Regions from separate parts of the Streptomyces sp. NPDC001270 genome, predicted to be linked through region 1. Evidence: riboswitches for the same ligand, from Rfam matches in the RefSeq annotation. Region 1 holds a riboswitch; each other region holds the start of a gene.
The links. A riboswitch is a leader RNA that binds a small molecule or an ion and turns the genes downstream of it on or off. The one in region 1 is predicted to bind cobalamin.
Positions count from the first base shown of each region.

Region 2: linked by a shared signal. The riboswitch ahead of ACFY2B_RS38830 (prenyltransferase/squalene oxidase repeat-containing protein) and the one ahead of metE (5-methyltetrahydropteroyltriglutamate--homocysteine S-methyltransferase) in region 1 are both predicted to bind cobalamin.
Region 3: linked by a shared signal. The riboswitch ahead of ACFY2B_RS29780 (cobalamin biosynthesis protein) and the one ahead of metE (5-methyltetrahydropteroyltriglutamate--homocysteine S-methyltransferase) in region 1 are both predicted to bind cobalamin.

Region 1 is NZ_JBIAXM010000003.1:185,510-191,799, reverse strand. It holds gene ACFY2B_RS07180 (FadR/GntR family transcriptional regulator) at 173-994, shown strand; gene ACFY2B_RS07175 (MgtC/SapB family protein) at 1,468-2,292, shown strand; gene ACFY2B_RS07170 (hypothetical protein) at 2,289-2,567, shown strand; gene metE (5-methyltetrahydropteroyltriglutamate--homocysteine S-methyltransferase) at 2,608-4,926, opposite strand; cobalamin riboswitch at 5,136-5,305, opposite strand; gene ACFY2B_RS07160 (DUF1345 domain-containing protein) at 5,527-6,159, shown strand.
Region 2 is NZ_JBIAXM010000038.1:10,969-17,258, forward strand. It holds gene ACFY2B_RS38820 (CbiQ family ECF transporter T component) at 1-1,004, opposite strand, end outside; gene ACFY2B_RS38825 (SCO2322 family protein) at 1,304-1,960, opposite strand; gene ACFY2B_RS38830 (prenyltransferase/squalene oxidase repeat-containing protein) at 1,957-3,207, opposite strand; cobalamin riboswitch at 3,334-3,465, opposite strand; gene ACFY2B_RS38835 (MBL fold metallo-hydrolase) at 3,704-4,765, opposite strand; gene ACFY2B_RS38840 (aldehyde dehydrogenase) at 5,003-6,290, shown strand, end outside.
Region 3 is NZ_JBIAXM010000020.1:102,649-108,938, forward strand. It holds gene cobN (cobaltochelatase subunit CobN) at 1-238, opposite strand, end outside; gene ACFY2B_RS29775 (cobyric acid synthase) at 235-1,746, opposite strand; gene ACFY2B_RS29780 (cobalamin biosynthesis protein) at 1,743-2,684, opposite strand; cobalamin riboswitch at 2,782-2,926, opposite strand; gene ACFY2B_RS29785 (hypothetical protein) at 3,159-3,380, opposite strand; gene ACFY2B_RS29790 (anion permease) at 3,412-4,755, opposite strand; gene ACFY2B_RS29795 (class II aldolase/adducin family protein) at 4,908-5,594, shown strand; gene ACFY2B_RS29800 (alpha/beta hydrolase) at 6,052-6,290, shown strand, end outside.

The DNA of each region.
Region 1 (6,290 bases):
TCTTGGTAGGTTTGTGTCAAGGTAGGTGACGAGCTTTTCGGGATCGGTCGGCTGCGTGTGGAAATATGGAGGCCGATGCCTTGCGGGTACCTACTAAGTAGGTTAGGGTGAGGGGGTCGTCATGGTCCCGAGTCGTTTCACCGCCCGGCTCGGGAGATCCAGGGGGAGTGACATGTCCACGCCTCGTACGCCTGCGAAGGTGTTCCGCGGCAGGGTGGCCGACCAGATCGTCGAGGACCTGCGAGAGCAGATCCTCAGTGGTGCCCTGCCGGACGGTTCGCGGCTGCCGGCCGAACGTGAACTGGCCGCCCAGTACGACGTCAGCGGTCCCACGATCCGCGAGTCGATCCGGGTGCTGACCGCGATGGGTCTGGTCAGCAGTCGTAACGGCAGTCGGGCCACGGTCACCGCGCAGGGCGACACCCTGCTCGCCCTGTCCATCGCCTCGGTCGTCCAGGTGGAGAAGGTCAGCGCACGGGAGGTGCTGGGCCTGCTCGGCGTGCTCAACGCGTTCGCCGCCGAACTCGCCGCCGAGCGGGCCTCGGACGAGGAGATCGCCGGGCTGCGCGAGGCCGCCGGGCGGATCGCCGAGGCGCAGAACGTGGAGGATTCCGCCACGGCGTTGCAGCGGTTCTTCGCCACCCTCGCCGACATCTCCCACAACCCGCTGCTCGCCGCGCTGTGCCGGTTCATCTCCGAGGTGCAGATCGGGCTCGCGGTCAAGATGTCCGGCGGCGAGGGCGGCGACTGGGGCCGGGTCGCGGGGCGCTTGCAGCCCGCCCGGCTGGAGATCGTGGAGGCCGTCGCCACCCGGGATCCGGCACAGGCCGCCGCCGTGGTGCGCGACTACCACCGGCAGGCCGTCGAGCGGGTCATGGCGATGCGCAAGGGCGACGAGACCGAGCGCTCGGACGGACTCACCGAGGCGCTCGCCGCCTGGCTGCGGGCGAACGTCGGACTCGGCGGGCGGATCAGCAGGCCCCGCGAGGAATGACCGCGGCCGGCCCGCCCGGTCGTCACGGACTCTCACCCCACGCCACACGCCCTGACTGAAGCGGCGACCGGTGGTGCGAGAGGATCGCGCCGTACTCCGCCCCCGCGCCATCTGGGCGCCCGGACCGGACCGTGTGCCGCGGTTCGCGCCGTCGCCTCCCCGCACCACCGCGCCCCGGCCCGCGGCGCGACGACCCGGGCAGGGCCACCCGGCGCGATCTGCGACAAGGACGGGCAGAATTTGCATCGCTGTGCAAGTATGGAGGGTGCCGGACGCCCGGGAGGACCGGGCGCCGCCGACCGAGGAGGAGGTGAGCGACATGGATCGCAGCAGCGGTAGTAGCAGTCCCGGCCATACCGGGCCCCGCATTCCCATGTCCCCCCGCTCCTCGGGCATCCGGTAGCCCCCCGCCCCGCACCGGCGGCTGCCATGCCCTCGACCTGCCCCGTCACGACGGGGGAGGGGAGGTTCCCATGGCGAACCTGACCACTGTCGAATTCCTGCTGCGGCTCGCGGTGGGCGTCAGCTGCGGCGCCCTGATCGGCGTCGAGCGCCAGTGGCGCGCCCGCATGGCAGGACTGCGCACCAGCGCGCTCGTAGCCGCCGGGGCCACGCTGTTCGTCCTCTACAGCGTGGCCGTCGGTGACACCGGCAGCCCCACCCGGGTCGCGTCCTACGTCGTGTCCGGCATCGGCTTCCTCGGCGCCGGAGTCATCCTGCGCCAGGGCGGCGGCGTCCGCGGCCTCAACACGGCCGCCACACTGTGGTGTTCGGCGGCCGTCGGCGTGCTGGCCGCTTCCGGCCGGCTGGCGCTGTGCGCGATCGGTACGGCCGTCGTCCTCGGCGTCCACCTGCTGCTGCGTCCGGCCGGCCGGCTGATCGACCGGCTGCCGCAGCGCGACCCCGACACCGAGGGCGTGCGCGCGAGCGTCCACCTGGTCTGCGACCGCGCGGACGAGACCCACGTCCGCGCGCTGCTCACCCAGGCCCTCACCGGAGACGGGCTGGCCCCCACCGGGCTGCGGGTGCTGCGCGACGGCGAGGACACCACCGCCCTGCGCGCCGGTGTCTGCGTCACCGGCGACCCCGCCCGCAGCCTGGAGCGGCACATCGCCCGGCTCTCCCTGGAACCCGGCGTACGGGACCTGCACTGGCACCTGGACCACAGCCCCCTCGACACGGACCACGGCCCCCTGGACACCCGCCGTGGCCCCCTCGACACGGACCACGATCCCCTCGACACGGAACGGAGTTCTCTCGACACGGAACAGGAACGACGGGAGGCGAGAGCGGCATGAACGACCTCGACACACTGAGCGCACGACGCACCGTCCGCAAGGCCGCCCGGCGCCTCGCGGAGGACGCCCCGAAGCTCGCCGTCGGCTCCGCGGGCGCCTACCGGGCCGGTCTTGCCACCCGCGCGGCCGAACTGCGCAGGGCCGTGCTTCTCGCCTGGCTGTGTGGCGTGCCCGAGCGCGTCATAGCCGCCGACGGCGGTCTGTCCCCGAGCGTCGTCCACGAGTGGATCTCGGCCGGGAACCCGCCCGGCGAAGGGTCCGACGGGCCGGGATGAGGCACGACGCCCCGCCCCGGCCCGGACCGGGCGCCACCGGTCAGGACGTGGCCGGCTCACCCCGGACGGCGCGGGCGGCGGCGACCAGGTTCTCCAACGAGGCGCGGGCCTCCGGCCAGCCGCGGGTCTTCAGGCCGCAGTCGGGATTGACCCACAGCCGCTCGGCGGGGATCGCCCGCAGGCCGGTGCGCAGGAGCTCGGCGGTCTCCTCGGCGCTCGGGACGCGTGGGGAGTGGATGTCGTACACACCGGGTCCGGCCTCGCGCGGGTAGCCGTGGGCGGCCAGCTCACGCGCGACCTGCATGCGCGAGCGGGCCGCCTCCAGGCTGATCACGTCGGCGTCGAGGTCGTCGATGGCCTGCACGATGTCACCGAACTCGGCGTAGCACATGTGGGTGTGGACCTGGGTGTCCGGGCCCACCCCGCCGGTGGTGAGCCGGAACGCCTCGGTCGCCCAGTCCAGATAGGCGGCCCGGTCGGCGGCCCGCAGCGGCAGGGTCTCGCGCAGGGCGGGCTCGTCGACCTGGATCACCGGGGTACCGGCCGTCTCCAGGTCGCCGACCTCGTCGCGTAGGGCGAGGGCGACCTGCCGGCCGGTGTCGGCGAGCGGCTGGTCGTCACGGACGAAGGACCAGGCGAGCATGGTGACCGGGCCGGTGAGCATGCCCTTGACGGGGCGGTCGGTCAGGGACTGCGCGTAGGCGGTCCAGCGCACGGTCATGGGGTCCGGGCGGGAGATGTCGCCGGCCAGGATCGGCGGGCGGACGTAGCGGGTGCCGTAGGACTGGACCCACCCGTGCCGGGTGGCGAGATACCCGGTGAGCCGTTCGGCGAAGTACTGGACCATGTCGTCGCGTTCGGCCTCGCCGTGGACGAGGACGTCCAGGCCGGTCTTCTCCTGGAAGGCGATCACCTCCCGGATCTCGGCCTTGATCCGCTCCTCGTAGCCGGCGCTGTCGATCCGGCCGGTCCGCAGGTCGGCGCGGGCGGTGCGCAGGTCGGCGGTCTGCGGGAAGGAGCCGATGGTGGTGGTCGGCAGCAACGGCAGGCCGAGGCGGGCGCGCTGGGCCGCCGCCCGCACCGGATACGGCTGGTCACGGCGGGCGTCGGCCCCGGTGACCGCCGCCGCGCGGGCGCGCACGGCCGGGTCACGGGTGAGCGGCGAGGCCGCCCGGGAGGCCAGGTCGGCGCGGTTGGCGGCCAGTTCGGCGCTGATGGCCGCCGTGCCGTGGGCCAGGCCGCGGGCCAGCGTCACCACCTCCGTGGTCTTCTGACGGGCGAAGGCCAGCCAGCGCAGGAGCTGCGGTTCGATGTCCCGCTCGACCGACGCGTCGAGCGGGACGTGCAGCAGGGAGCAGGAGGCCGCCACATCGACCCGGTCGGCCAGACCGAGCAGCGTGCCGAGCGTGGCGAGGGACGCCGCCAGGTCGTTGACCCAGATGTTGCGGCCGTCGACGACGCCGGCGACCAGGCGCCTGCCGGGCAGTCCGCCGACCGCGGCCAGCGCGTCGAGCTGGGCGGCCCCGCGCCCGGTGAAATCCAGCGCGAGCCCGTCGACCGGCGCGTCGGCCAGCACGGGCAGGGCCTCGCCGAGCCGGTCGAAGTAAGAGGCGACCAGCAGCTTCGGCCGGTCGGCGCGACCGCCGAGGGCACGGTAGGCGCGTGCGACGGCGCCGAGTTCGGCCGGCGTGCGGTCCTGGACGAGCGCGGGCTCGTCGAGCTGCACCCACTCGGCGCCGGCCGCGCGCAGGTCGGCCAGGACCTCCGCGTACACCGGCAGCAGCCGGTCGAGGAGGGTCAGCGGATCGAAGTCCGCCGCGACCCCCGGCGCGGGCTTGGCGAGCAGCAGGTAGGTGACGGGGCCGACCAGCACCGGCCGGGCCGCGAGGCCCAGGGCGAGGGCCTCCGTCAGCTCCGCGACCTGCTTGGCCGAGTCCGCCGCGAACACCGTGTCCGGGCCCAACTCCGGCACGAGATAGTGGTAGTTGGTGTCGAACCACTTGGTCATCTCCAGCGGCGCCAGGCCCTGGGTGCCCCTGGCCATGGCGAAGTAGCCGTCCAACGCGTCCGCCGCGACGGCGGCCCGGTGGCGGTCCGGGACCGCGCCGACCATGACCGTGGTGTCGAGGACGTGGTCGTAGTACGAGAAGTCACCGGTGGGCACTTCGTCGATGCCGGCCTCGGCGAGCTGCCGCCAGGTGGCCCGGCGCAGTCCGGCGGCGGTGGCGCGGAGCGCGTCGGCGCCGACGCGGCCCGCCCAGTAGCCCTCGACGGCCTTCTTCAGTTCCCGGTGCTGTCCCTGACGCGGGTAGCCGTACACGGTGGCGCGTGCGGCCCCGGCTGTGGGCTCGGTGGTCACGGAGATCTCCTTCGCGAGACGATTCCCTGAGGTCCCGGCGACGGGACGGGGGCGCGAAGGGGTGCCGGACCGGACGGCACGATCACGCGTGGCAGCGTGTGTTCGTCCGCCTGGCCTCACTCCCCGGACGGTGTCCGGAGGTGTCCCCGACCCGCCCTCGGGGTCACCGGGATGTCCGCGCACGAGTGGTTCGCGCGCGGGCAGCGGGCAGGTCTTCGGACTCGCGGGCACGTCTCGTCCGTACGAAGCACAGAGCCGTACGAGACTCCTACTGGCCGTCGCTTCCCAGGCCCGGTACATCGGGCCCAGTGCGTATGACGGCGGTCGTTCCCGCTCACCGCTGCGGGGCAGTCCCGGATTTCCACCGGGTTCCCTCTTACGACGCGTCCCGTCCGGCTGACGGGGGCGAACCAGCTGCACCGGCCAGCCTACGGGGCGGGCCACGGTCGCGTCCGGTCGCGTCCGGCATTCGGATGGCGGACCGGCCCGTGCCGCCGCCCGACGAGCACCGGACGGCGTCCGTCCGTACCCCGGTGTGCCTCCCACCGCACGGCCGTGGCTGCCCTCGTGGCGGAGCCCCGGCCGCTACTGTTGCGGCCCATGGGTGCACGGTTGCCGCTCTCGGCGGTCTCCCGGCTGTTCGGATCGACGGCCGGCGGCGCGGTCGTCGGCGTGGCCGTCGGGCTGCCGACCGACCTGCCCCTCGGGCTTCTCGCCGGCATCGCGGCGGCGGAGACGTTCTTCGTGGTGGTGGGCTGGATCGTGCTGTGGCCCCTGGACGCCGAGGAGACCCACCGCAACATCCGTCGCGAGGACTTCCGTCCGGTCCTGGAGGAACTCGTCGTGGTCGTGGCCGCCCTGTGCGGGCTGCTCGGCATCGTGCTGCTGCTGTCGTTCGGCAAGTCGGCCGACGGCCATGCCGCCGCGGTCGCCGCGCTCGGCGGGGTCTTCATGGCCTGGGCGGCCCTGCACCTGATGTACGCGACGCGCTACGCCTACCTCTACTGCACGGCGTCCGGCGGCATCGACTTCAACTCGGACGAGCCGCCGGCGTACCGGGACTTCCTGTACTTCAGCTACAACCTCGGCATGACCTACCAGGTCTCCGACACCAGCGTGTCGAGTTCGACGATCCGTGCGGTGGCGCTGCGGCACTGCCTGCTGTCGTACGTCTTCGGCACCAGCATCCTGGCCACCGTGATCAACCTGGTCGTCGGGATCGTCTCGGGCTGACTCCGCTCCCGCGCCGTACCGGACGGTCCGTGCACGGCCCGGCCGGTGATGCCGATGGCCGAAAACGATGTGAGGGCGGCCGGTCGGCCGGCCGGCGGTGCGGGCCTGTAGTGCGGGATCGGGCGGACCCG
Region 2 (6,290 bases), on a different contig from region 1:
AGGGGCAGCGCGGGCGCGGTGAGCGGGACGACCCCCGGATCGAGGGCGGCCGGGTCGCGGGCCGCGGCGAGGGCGAGCAGCGCGGCGACGGCGGCACCGGACCCGGCGACCAGCCAGGCGCGGGCGTTCCACGGGTCGGGGCGGTACCGGGTGCGCGGCGAGCGCCGGCCGCCCAGCCGCAGCCCCGCGAGGGCGGCGACGGCCCCGGCGAGCAGCACCGGCAGCCCGTAGCCGCCGCCCGCGGCGGTGAGCAGCCCGTACGTTCCCGCGCAGACGCCGAGCAGACCGCCCAGGGTCAGCCCGGCGGTGGTACGGCGGACGGCGACGGGCACGTCGGCGGTACGGCCGTAACCGCGCGCGTCCATCGAGGCGGCGAGCGCGACGGAATGTTCCAGGGCGCCCTCCAGGACCGGCAGGCCCACCTGGAGCAGCCCCCGCACACCGCGGTCCGGGCGGCCCCGCAGCCGGCGGGCGGCCCGCAGCCGCTGTACGTCGCTGATCAGGTTCGGCGCGAAGGTCAGCGCGACGACCACGGCCACGCCGATCTCGTACAGGGCGCCCGGCAGGGACTTGAGCAGCCGGGCCGGGTTGGCGAGGGCGTTGGCCGCGCCCACGCAGATCAGCAGCGTGGCCAGTTTCAGGCCGTCGTAGAACGCGTAGACCAGCGACTCGGCGGTGACCCGGCCGCCCAGCCGGATGCCCTGCGCCCAGTGCGGGAGCGGGACTTCGGGGAGGGTGAGGAGGACGTGCGTGCCGGGGATGGGGGAGCCGAGGACCACCGCGAAGACCAGGCGGACGACCAGCACGGCGAGCGCGAGCTTGGCGAACGCCGTGTAGGAGCGGGCCCAGGGGGCGGTGCTGCGATGGGTGGCCACCACATAGCCCGCCGCCGCGACGAGCAGCCCGAGCAGCAGTGGATTGCTGGTCCGGCTGGCTGCGACCCCGAGCCCGATCGCCCAGCCCCACCAGGCCCCGGGGTGCACGACCGTCCGGGGCCGCCGCACCGTGCCGCCCGCGCGGGCCGGCCCCTTGGCGGCTGTGGCGCGCCCGTTGCCGCCGCCGTGCGGGGTGCCTGTGCCGTGAGCGTGGCCGGCGCCGCTGACGCCGCCCGCGCGGGGTGCGGGCCCGTGACCGGTGCCGTCGGGCGCGGCCGTGCTGCCGGTGCCGTCCGTCCCGTTCCCGGAGCCCGTCCCGTCGTCGGTGTTCGTCTCGTTCGTCTCGTTCGTCTCGTTCGTCCCGTCCGGACCGGCGTGGGCAGCGGGCGGCGACGGCTCGTGGTCGTGGCCCTCACGCATGGCGGTGCCTACGCATCCCGGCGCCGTCGGGCCTGCCAGAGTGCCGCCGCGCCCAGCAGGACGACCGCCGCCCCACCCGCCCACAGGCCGAGCGACGGCCCGTTGCCGCCGTCCTCGCCCGCCGTCGGCCGCTTCGCGGCGCTCGTCGGCTTGTCGTCCGTGGCCGCCACCTGCTCGCCGCAGCCCTTCTCCGGGTAGCCGGCGATGGCGCACAGCAGGGCGTTGGAGTCGTAGCGCAGCGGTCCGGCGACCGCCGCCAGGGCCTCGGCCGTCGTCGCGTCGGGTGCCAGTACCGCGCAGGCGGTCCGCGCCTTCGGCGGTGTCTCGGCGCCGGGCGCGTCCGCCGCCGTACCGAAGTCGATGACCAGTGCCACCCGCTTGTGGCCCGCCCGCGCGGGCGTGTGCGCGCAGATCTCGGCGAAGCGGGCCGTGCCGCGCGGATACGTCGCGTCGGCGGAGTCCTCGCTCACCGCGAACCGGAAGCCCTGGACGGCGCCGTCGGCGGGTCGGGCCAGCGACGGACCCTCGGTGGCGTACGTCCACCGGTCGCCCGCGCGGTCCCAGAAGGACCAGTAGCGGTAGCCGACGGCCTGCGCCTGGCCCGCGCCGCCCCAGCACAGGAGCGCGGCCAGCAGCAGGAGCACACCGCGGCGCGGCCCGGTCACAGGTGCTGCTGCTTCCTGCGGCCGCTGAGCAGGAAGCCGATGCCGACGCCCGCGACCAGACCGGTGCCGATGATCCACCAGACGCTGGTGCCCGAGCCGCCGTCGTCCTTCCGGTCCGACGGGTCCGAGCCGTCGCCCGATGTCGCCTGCCCGGCCGCCTGCGGTGCCGGGCCGGTCGCGCCCAGCGCCCGCACCAGGTCCGTACCGCCGAAGTCGCGCGGGTCCGTGCCGGTCGCGTGCGCCGCGAAGATCAACTGCGCGTACGCGGCCGGTCCGCTCTGCTTCGCCCAGGCCGCCGCGTTCTTCTCCAGCCAGGCCAGCGGCTTCGCGGCCCGGTCCGGCCCGCCCTGCGCGGCGAGCGCGACCACCGCGTCGGCGGTGTTGCCGTAGTCGGGCTGTTCGGGGGCGCCCGCGAGGGCGGAGGTGAGGTGGCCGTCCTCGGTGACCGCACGGGTGAGGTAGGCGGCGCCATCGGCCGCGGCCTGCTCGGGGGTGGGCTTCCCGGTGGCGGCGCAGCTCGTGCCGGGCGCCCCGCTCGAAGCGTCGCCCGCTCCGGCCGCCTTCGCGGCGAGGCCCGCGCCCAGCACGCCCAGCACGGCCGCCGCGGTGGCGTCCGCGTTGGCCGTCAACGCGCCCTTCTTGTCCGGCTGGTAGGCGAAGGCGCCTGCGTCGTCGCCGGAGCAGGGCAGGGCCAGTGCCAGCAGCGCGTCGTACGGCGACCGGCCGTCCTTGACCACTGCCGCGGGCCGTTCACCGGCCGCCGCGAGCGCGCCGACGACGACGCCCGTGGAGTTCGCGTCGCTCGCGCCGCCCGGCGCGTACCCCCAGCCGCCGTCCTTGTTCTGCACCGACTTCAGCCAGGTCACGGCCTTGCCGACGGCGCTGTCGTGGCCGCCGGTCGCGGTCAGGGCCTGGACGGCGGCGGCCGTGCTGTTGGTGTCGACCGGCACCTTGGCGTCACAGGCCCGCCCCGGATCGGCGCGGAACGCGGCGAACGCCCCGTCCGCGCACTGCTGTCCGGCCAGCCAGTCCACGGCCTTGGCAGCGGGCGTCACGGACACGGTGCGCTGGGCGAGCAGCGCCAGCGACTGGCGCCAGACGCCGTCGAACTTCGGATCAGCGTCGCCGTACAGGCCGGACGGGAGCACCGTCGACGGGGACGGCGAAGGGCTCGCGGCCAGGGCGGGTGACGCGGCGGCGAGCACGCCGACGGCGGCCAGGACCGCTGCGCTGCGGCGGACGTTCATGCTCGGCGGGTGCCTCTCTTCGCGGGTCGGTTCGCGAGGAAGCCGGGCAGCACGGGACACCCCGGGCGGCTCGGCCCCGTAAACCTCGACGGTGCCGTGCGCGGGCGGCTGCCGACGCACCTGAGCCGGTCACGTTCCGTCCGGGGCAGTCCGGCTCACCGGGCCTCGACGGCCGGTTCACGGTTGCGGGTCAGCGCCGGAATTGCACCGGCTTCCCCCCGTACGGGTGTGATGACGACCCAGTCACTCTACCGGCCCACCTCCAGGCCCCCGAGGGGTGGCCGTGACAGAGGGCCGTGCGGTGGGGCGAAGAGGGGTACGGGGTGCGGGAATGCGGTCCGGGAAAACGGCCCGGTCACGTCGTCCGGAAGCGGCCCGGGAATGCGGTCCCGGAATGCGGTCCCGGAATGCGGTCCGGTCGCGCGGTCCGGGGAAGCGATCCCGGCACGCGATCCGGGGAAGTGCCCCCGTCACATGGCCCGGTCAGGCCGTCCGGTCACGCCGTCCGGACGTACCTCAGCGGGTCGGTGCCCGGCACCGGTTCGGCCCGGCCCTGCTTCACCAGGCGGCGCAGATGCGCCTCGGCCTCCGCGACGGCGATGTTCCGGGAGGGGTGCGGGATCTGGGGCCAGGGCCGGTTCCACTCCATCCGCTCGGCCAACTGCCAGGGCGTGAGCGGTTCGACGAGCTGGGTCAGCAGGCCGGCCAGCCGCTCCTCGTGATGCGCGAGCAACTCCGCCACGCGGGCGGATCCGCCGGTGAACGCGTACTGGTGGGCCGGCAGCACCTCGGCGGGGGCCAGGCGGCCGATGCGCTCCAGGGAGTCGAGGTAGTCGCCGAGCGGGTCGATGGCCTCCGCCAGGTTCTCGGCTCCGTTCCGGCCGGTGGTGTTCCCCTGGGTGGAGGGGTCCTCGTACAGGCCGATGTGCGGGGTGATCTTCGGGAGCAGGTGGTCGCCGGAGAACAGCCGGCCGTGTCCCGGCAGCCCGGCGGGGTGCTCCTCCTCCAGGTGCAGACAGACGTGACCGGGCGTGTGCCCCGGCGTCCAGACGGCGCGCAGCCGGCGGCCGGGCAGGTCCAGGAGGTCGCCGGGGACGATCTCGCGGTCCGGGAGGGCGGGCGGACGCCGTTGCAGGGCGCCCGGTGTGCGCAGGACGGCCAGGTGTTCCTCCGGGGCGCCGGTCGCGGTGAGTTTGGCGCGCATGTAGTCGAGCCAGCGCTCGGGGCGGGCCTCGCGGTTGCGCCGTACCACCGCGGTGTCGGCCGCGTGCATCGCCACCCACGCGCCGGACGCCTCGCGCACCTGGCCGGACAGTCCGTGGTGGTCGGGGTGGTGGTGGGTGATGACGACCCCGTGGAGCTCCGCCACCGAGGTGCCGCAGGCCGACAGGCCGGACGTCAGTGTGTCCCACGACGCCGGGTCGTCCCAGCCGGTGTCGACCAGTACCGGGCCCCGGTCGGTGTCCACGACGTACACCAGCGTGTGGCCGAGCGGGTTGTCCGGTATCGGCACCGCCACGGACCGCACACCGCCGCCGTGATCGAACGTCTCCACCATCATGGCCTCCCCGGCCCACTATAACTAGAACCGGTTTCATCGGTTGCCCCGGGCGCCCGCCGATTCCGGAAGCCGGTGGCCGCGCGCCGGGCGCGGTGCGGACGGGGGCCGGTCGAGCCGGTGGTGCGGGCGGGGTTCCGGCCGGGCCGGTGGTGTCCTGCCGTGGACTAGTTCGAGGAGACCTGGTATCCGTTTCTGATACAGCGTCAGAAATCGTGCCGCAGGAGGCAGTCGGCCATGACCGAGCTCGTGGAACACGGACAGCTGTTCATCGGCGGGGAGTTGACCGATCCCCTGGGCGGGGACGTCATCGAGGTGATCTCCCCGCACACCGAAGAGGTCATCGGCCGCGTCCCGCACGCCTCGCCGGCCGATGTGGACCGGGCCGTCGCCGTCGCCCGGACCGCGTTCGACCAGGGCCCCTGGCCGCGGATGAGCCTCGACGAGCGGATCGCGGTCGTCACCCGTATCAAGGACGGCATCGCCGTCCGGCACGAGGAGATCGCCCGGGTGATCTCCTCCGAGAACGGGTCGCCGTACTCGTGGAGCGTCCTCGCGCAGGCGCTCGGCGCGATGATGGTGTGGGACTCGGCGATCACCGTCGCCCGCGGCCACACGTACGAGGAGACCCGCGACGGGGCGCTCGGGAAGATCATGGTGCGGCGCGAGCCGGTCGGGGTGGTCGCCGCCGTGGTCCCCTGGAACGTCCCGCAGTTCGTCGCCGCCGCCAAGCTCGCGCCCGCCCTGCTGGCCGGCTGCACGGTGATCCTCAAGCCGTCCCCCGAGTCACCGCTGGACGCCTACCTCCTCGGCCAGATCGCCCGTGAGGCCGGGCTGCCCGACGGCGTGCTGTCGATCCTGCCCGCCGACCGCGAGGTCAGCGAGTACCTGGTCGGCCACCCCGGCGTCGACAAGGTCTCCTTCACCGGCTCGGTGGCGGCGGGCAAGCGGGTCATGGAGGTGGCCGCGCGCCACCTCACCCGGGTCACCCTGGAACTCGGCGGCAAGTCGGCGGCGGTCGTGCTGCCGGACGCGGACGTCGAGACCGCGGTCGCGGGCATTGTCCCGGCGGCCTGGATGAACAACGGCCAGGCGTGCGTGGCCCAGACCCGCATCCTGCTGCCCCGGTCCCGCTACGACGAGTTCGCGGACGCCTTCGCGCAGGCCGCGAGCGCGCTCACGGTCGGCGACCCGCTGGACGCGGCCACCCAGGTCGGCCCGCTGGTCGCCCGGCGCCAGCAGCAGCGCAACCTCGACTACATCCGCATCGGCCAGGAGGAGGGCGCCAAGATCCTCACCGGTGGCGGCCGTCCTGCGGGCCTGGAGCGCGGTTGGTACGTCGAGCCCACCCTCTTCGGCGACGTCGACAACTCGATGCGGATCGCCCGGGAGGAGATCTTCGGACCGGTCATCTGCCTGCTGCCGTACGGCGACGAGTCCGAGGCGCTGAAGATCGCCAACGACTCCGACTACGGGCTGTCCGGCAGCGTGTGGACGGCCGACGCCGGGCACGGGGTCGAGATCG
Region 3 (6,290 bases), on a different contig from region 1:
TCTCGCCGCCGAGCAGCACGGTCGGGACCCCGGACGCCCGCAGCGCGGCCAGCCCGTCCTCCCAGGCCCGTTTGCCGCCCAGCAGCCGTACGACGGCGAGGTCGGCCCGCCGCAGCAGCGCCGGCAGCTCCTCGGCGACGTCGATCCGGGTCGGGTTGCCGATCAGATAGGACGCGCCGCAGGCACGTGCCGCCAGCAGATCGGTGTCGGCGGTCGACAACAACAACACTGTGCTCATGCGGGCGCTCCCGGTGGAATGAAGGGCAGTCCTGGTGGCGCGCCCGACTCGATGAGCCGCCACAGCGCGTCCGTGTCCGCGTGCTGTTCGATCAGGTCGCCGAGTCGGTCGAGCTGCTCCTCGCGCAGCGCGGCGAACGAGGTGTCGGGCGCCGGCGCGAAGCGGCGCCCCGCGGCGGCGGCCACCTCGCGCAGGAACGCCCGCCGGAAGCCGTCCGACTCCAGCGAGCCGTGCCAGTGCGTGCCCCAGACCGCGCCGACCCGGCAGCCGTCCAGGAAGGGCTCGCCCCCGGTGACGTCGGCGACGCCGTGATGGATCTCGTAGCCCTCGACCCGCTCGCCGAACGCCTCGCCGACGGGCCGGGCGAGGGTCTTCTCCCGGGCGAACCGCACCCGGACCGGCAGCACACCCAGCCCGCTCACCTGCCCGGCGCGCGACTCGACCGCGTCCTCGATGTGCTCGCCGAGCAGTTGGAAGCCGCCGCAGACGCCGAGGACGGGCCGGCCTTCGCGGGCCCGGTCGCGCAGCGCCTTTGCGAGCCCGCGCTCCCGCAGCCAGGCCAGCGCCCGGACGGTGCCCCGGGTCCCGGGTACGACGACGAGATCGGCGTCGGCCAGTTCCTGCGGCCGGTCCACGAACCGTACGACCACGCCCGGTTCGGCGGCCAGCGCGTCCACGTCCGTGAAGTTGGACATGAGCGGCACCGCGCAGACCGCGACGCGCAGCACGTCCTCGCCGAACGGCGCGGCCGACGCCGACTCCCGTACCGCGCCCCGCAGGGAGACGGCCACCCCGTCCTCCTCGTCGATGCCGAGGCCGGGCCGGAACGGCAGGACGCCGTAGGCGGGCCGCCCGGTCAGGCCGCGCAGCATGTCGAGCCCCGGCTCCAGCAGGCCGACGTCCCCGCGGAACTTGTTGACCAGGAACCCGGCGACCAGCTCCTGGTCCGCGCGGGACAGCAGCGCCACGGTCCCGAAGAACGACGCGAAGACACCCCCGCGGTCGATGTCGCCGACCACCAGGACGGGCAGCCGCGCGTTGCGGGCGAGGCCCATGTTCACGATGTCGGTCCGCCGCAGGTTGATCTCCGCCGGGCTGCCCGCGCCCTCGCAGATCACCACGTCGTACGTGTCCCGCAGCGTGGCGAGGCAGTCGAGCACGGTTCCCAGCAGCCGCTCCTGGCGTCCGCCGTGGTACCCGCGCGCGCTCAGCTCGCCCACCGGCCTGCCCATGAGCACGACCTGACTGCTCTGCTCCCCGCCCGGTTTGAGCAGGACCGGGTTCATCAGCGCGGTCGGTTCGATCCGGCACGCCTGGGCCTGCATCGCCTGGGCCCGCCCGATCTCGGCGCCCTCGCGGGTGACGAACGAGTTCAGGGACATGTTCTGCGCCTTGAACGGCGCGACCGCGACGCCCTGCCGCACCAGCCACCGGCAGATGCCCGCCGTCACCACGCTCTTGCCCGCGTCGGAGGTGGTACCGGCGACGAGCAGCCCACCACCGCTCATGACCTGCGCCCCCGCACGGCCAGCCGCGCGGCGGTCGTGACGCCGAGCGCGAGCAGCCCGACTTGGCGGGACAGCCGTACCGCACGGTCGATGTCCGCGGCGGCGACCTCCCGCCCCCCGCCGTTGAGCACGGGCCGGTGCTCGACCCGCCCCCCGTACGACAGCGTCCCGCCCAGCCGCACGCCCAGCGCCCCCGCGAAGGAAGCCTCCACGGGACCGGCGTTGGGGCTCGGATGCCGGTGGGCGTCGGCCCGCCAGGCCCGCACCGCACCCCGTGGGTCCGGGCCCGAGACGGCGGCGAGCACCGCGGTGAGCCGTGCCCCCGGCCAGCCGGCGACGTCGTCGAGCCGCGCGGCGGCCCACCCGAACCGCCGGTGCCGCGGCGACCGGTGCCCGACCATCGCGTCGAGGGTGTTCACCGCACGGAAGGCGACGAACCCGGGCACCCCGCCCAACGCCCCCCACACCAGCGCCCCGACGACCGCGTCGGACGTGTTCTCGGCCACCGACTCCACGACGGCCCGCGCGATCCCCTGGGCGTCGAGGGCCTGCGGATCCCGTCCGCACAGATGCGGCAGCCGGGCCCTCGCCGCGGCGACATCCCCCGAGTCGAGGGCCCGCCGGACGGCCTGGGCCTCCCGGGCGAGCGAAGTCCCGCCCACCACCGCCCAGGTGACGGCCCCGGTCAGCGCCACGGAACCGGCGGGGGAGGCGCGCACGGCCCGCCGGGCCAGCGCTCCGAGGCCCGCGGCACCGCCGACGCAGACGGCGGTGTACAGGGCTCCCCACCCCCGGTGGTCCCGCCACAGCACCCGCTCCGCCGCGCCGACGGCACGCCCGAACCCGGCGACCGGATGCCCGTGGCGCGGATCGCCCACGAGCAGATCGCCGAGGAGGCCGAGAGCGGCGCCGTACGCGAAGACGCGATCGGCACGCACCGGTTCAGCCGGCCGTCGGGTCGGGAAGCGACCTGGTGCTGTACCTCAATCCGCAGCCGAGCATGGCGATATGTCCTCACTCAGGGTGTCCACGCCCTGGTTCGACGAGACCGGCGGCGAGAGTTCCTGGCTCCCGGGGAAGTCCTTCCCCGGTGACAGTGGCGGGACCGCGCCGGATTCGCACCGGCTTCCTCTTCTGCCGCCGTACATGGCCCCGGAAGTCCACCACGCCCCCCGAAGAACCGTCAACCAGCCGTTGACCTGCAAGGGAAGAGTGTGCCCAGCCTCATACCCACCCCACCCCCCACCCACCCAGAAGAAACACCCCGGAACAACACAAGAAACGAGACGACTCCCCCCCGGCAGGGGCGCGGGGAACTGCGCAAAAAACGACCACGCACGCGCGGCCGAGCGCCAACGCCAACCCCGGCAGGGGCGCGGGGAACTGCGCAAAACCCCCACACCCCGAACCACTCACCCCGCGATCAAAAAGATCCCATACCCCACAGCCCCGGCGCACGCCGCAAAGCAGGCGTACGCCCCAGCCAACGCCACCCCCGCGGAACCTCCCCGCGCAACGGCCCGTTCACGGCGCGACAATCCGGCCACGCCGAGGGTGAACAGTCCCACGAGCGCCACGGTGACCCCGAGGCTGACGCCGAAGACGGAACCGAGTGCCGCCCAGTCGATGTTCATGGTGTTCATGGTGATGCTTCTTCCTCGGGTCTCAGACGGCGGCACTCGGCGGCGGCCCGGCCGGATCGGCGACGACGGGCGCGGCCGCGGCGACCGAAGCGGCCGTCCCGCCCGCCCCCGAGGGCGAACCGGCGGAACCGGCGCTGATGGTGACGGACACCGCACCGACCGCACCGACCGCACCGACCGCACCGACCGCACCGACCGCACCGACCGCACCGACCGCACCGACCACACCGGCCGGCCCAACCGGAACGGCCGACTCCCCGGTGCCGTTCACCTCATTGACGTTGCTGTGGTCCACGACCTCACGCCGCGAGACCCGCCAGATCCCCACGGCGGAAGCGACCAGGCAGACGGCCACAGCCGCGGTGCCCCAGTCACCCAGCTCCGTGACGAGTTCCGCGAGCGCGCCGACGAGCGCGGCGGCCGGCAGCGTCAGCGCCCAGGCGACGCACATCCGGGCCGCCGTCGACCAGCGCACCACCCCGCCCTTGCGGCCGAGCCCCGCGCCCATCACGGAACCGGAGACGACATGCGTGGTGGAGAGCGAGAAGCCGAGGTGCGAGGAGGCCAGGATGGCGGTCGCCGCGCTGGTCTGGGCGGCGAAGCCCTGCCGCGGCCGGAGGTCGGTCAGCCCCTTGCCCATCGTGCGGATGATGCGCCAGCCGCCGAGGTAGGTGCCGAGCGCGATGGCGAGACCCGCGGAGAGGACGACCCAGGTGGGCGGGTTCGAGCCGGGGGCGATCGCACCGCCGGCGATCAGCGCCAGGGTGATGACGCCCATCGTCTTCTGGGCGTCGTTGGTGCCGTGGGCCAGGGAGACCAGACCCGCGGAGGCGATCTGGCCGGCCCGGTAGCCCTTCTCGGCGGCCTTGCCCTCCGCGGCGCCGTCGAGCGAGTACGACAGCCGGGTGGCGAGCAGTGCCGCCACCCCGGCCACGAGGGGCGCGGCGAGTGCCGGGACGAGGACCTTGGTGACGAGCACGTCGCCGTGGACGGCGCCCGTGCCGGCGGACGCGACGGCGGCGCCGATCAGACCGCCCATCAGCGCGTGCGAGGAGCTTGAGGGCAGACCCACCAGCCAGGTCAGCAGGTTCCAGAGGATCGCGCCCACCAGGGCGGCGAAGATGACCTCGGGGCGGATGCCGCTCTCGTCGACGAGACCCTTGGAGATCGTGTTGGCGACCTCGACGGAGAGGAAGGCGCCCACCAGGTTGAGGGTGGCGGACATGGCCACCGCCACTCTGGGTTTGAGCGCGCCGGTCGAGATCGTCGTGGCCATCGCGTTGGCGGTGTCGTGGAAACCGTTCGTGAAATCGAACGCGAGCGCGGTGATCACCACGATCGCGAGGATCAGCGAGAAGCTTTCCATTTACCCAGGCATTCGTTCGAAGTCATTGGCTGGTTGAAGGTAGGAAACCTGGGTGAACGAAAGGTGAACTGAGGTCGTACTCGGAGTGTCACATGGGAGGGGGGTTGCGGCGATCCGTTGAAGGGATCCTGAGCACCCGGCAGGATCGCGACATGGCTGAACGGCGTCGGGAGCACGGACCACATGGAGGCGCGGGTCCCGAGACGGCCCGCGCCTGGACGGCGCTGGTCGCCGCCGCCCGCCGCACCGTGTCCGACGGACTGGTCGTCGGCACCTCCGGGAACGTCTCGGTACGCGTCGGCGACCTCGTACTCGTCACTCCGTCGGGCGTGCCGTACGACCGGCTCACCCCGGACGACGTGACCGGCGTGGACCTGGCCGGCCGGCAGGTGCTCGGCACGCTGGCGCCCACCAGCGAACTCCCCATGCACCTCGCCGTCTACCGCGCCACCGACGCGCGGGCCGTCGTCCACACCCACGCCCTGTACGCCACGGCCGTCTCGACGCTCGTCGGCGAACTGCCCGCGATCCACTACATGTCGGCCGCGCTGGGCGGCCCGGTCCGGGTCGCCCCGTACGCCACCTATGGCACCGAAGAACTGGCCGGGAACATGCTCCGCGCCCTCGACGGCCGCTCGGGCTGCCTCCTGCGCAACCACGGCGCGATCACCCACGGCACCACCCTCGACCAGGCATACGACCGAACCGCCCAGCTGGAGTGGATGTGCCGCCTGTGGCTGACCGCGTCGTCGGTACCCGGCCGCACCCCCACCCTCCTCACCCCGGCCCAACTGGCCCGGGCGGCGGACCGCCTGCGCGGCTACGGCCAGCGCCCCTGAACAGACGGCCGGCTGCCCTGCCCACCCCACCGTCCGGGCCGCCGCCGGCCACCACCTCGCCCTGTCGGCCCATGCCTCGTCCCCTTCCACGCCCCCTTCGCTTCCGCCCGCCCCGGACCTCTCCCTGTCGGTGCGCGCGGGCCCGCCGGCCTCTCCCTGCCGGCCCCCGCCCGGCCCCGGTTCTGCCCGCCCCCGAGCCACGCCGTATCCGCCCCACCCGACCCCTGGACCTCGCCCCACCCGACCCCGCCTGCCGCCGCCCCTGGCTGCCCCCGGCCCTGGGCCTCGCCCGGTCCGCTCCCACCCGGCTTCCCGAGCCCACCCCACGCCGCCGCACGCCACCCCACGCCGCCGCACGCCACCCCACCCAGCCACACCCGGCCCCATCCGGCCCCATCCGGCCTCGCCCCGTCCGCTCCCGCTGGCCGAGCGCACGGTCCGCCGGGACACTGGAACCGTGCGCACTGTCACAGCGACGGCCGCTGCCGTCACCGCCGCCCTGGCCGCGGGTGCGGCCGGCGTGGCCGCCGGGCGGATGGCCAGCGACGCCGCGCTCAAGGCGCCCTCCGGCCGGCCACTGCCCACCGAGCCCCGGCTCACCGTGCACGACGTCGCCGAGGGCCGGATCACCCTCACCCGCGACCTGGCCTCCTTGCGCCCCGGCAGCTACGGCCTCTCCGGCGACGGCTCGCACGC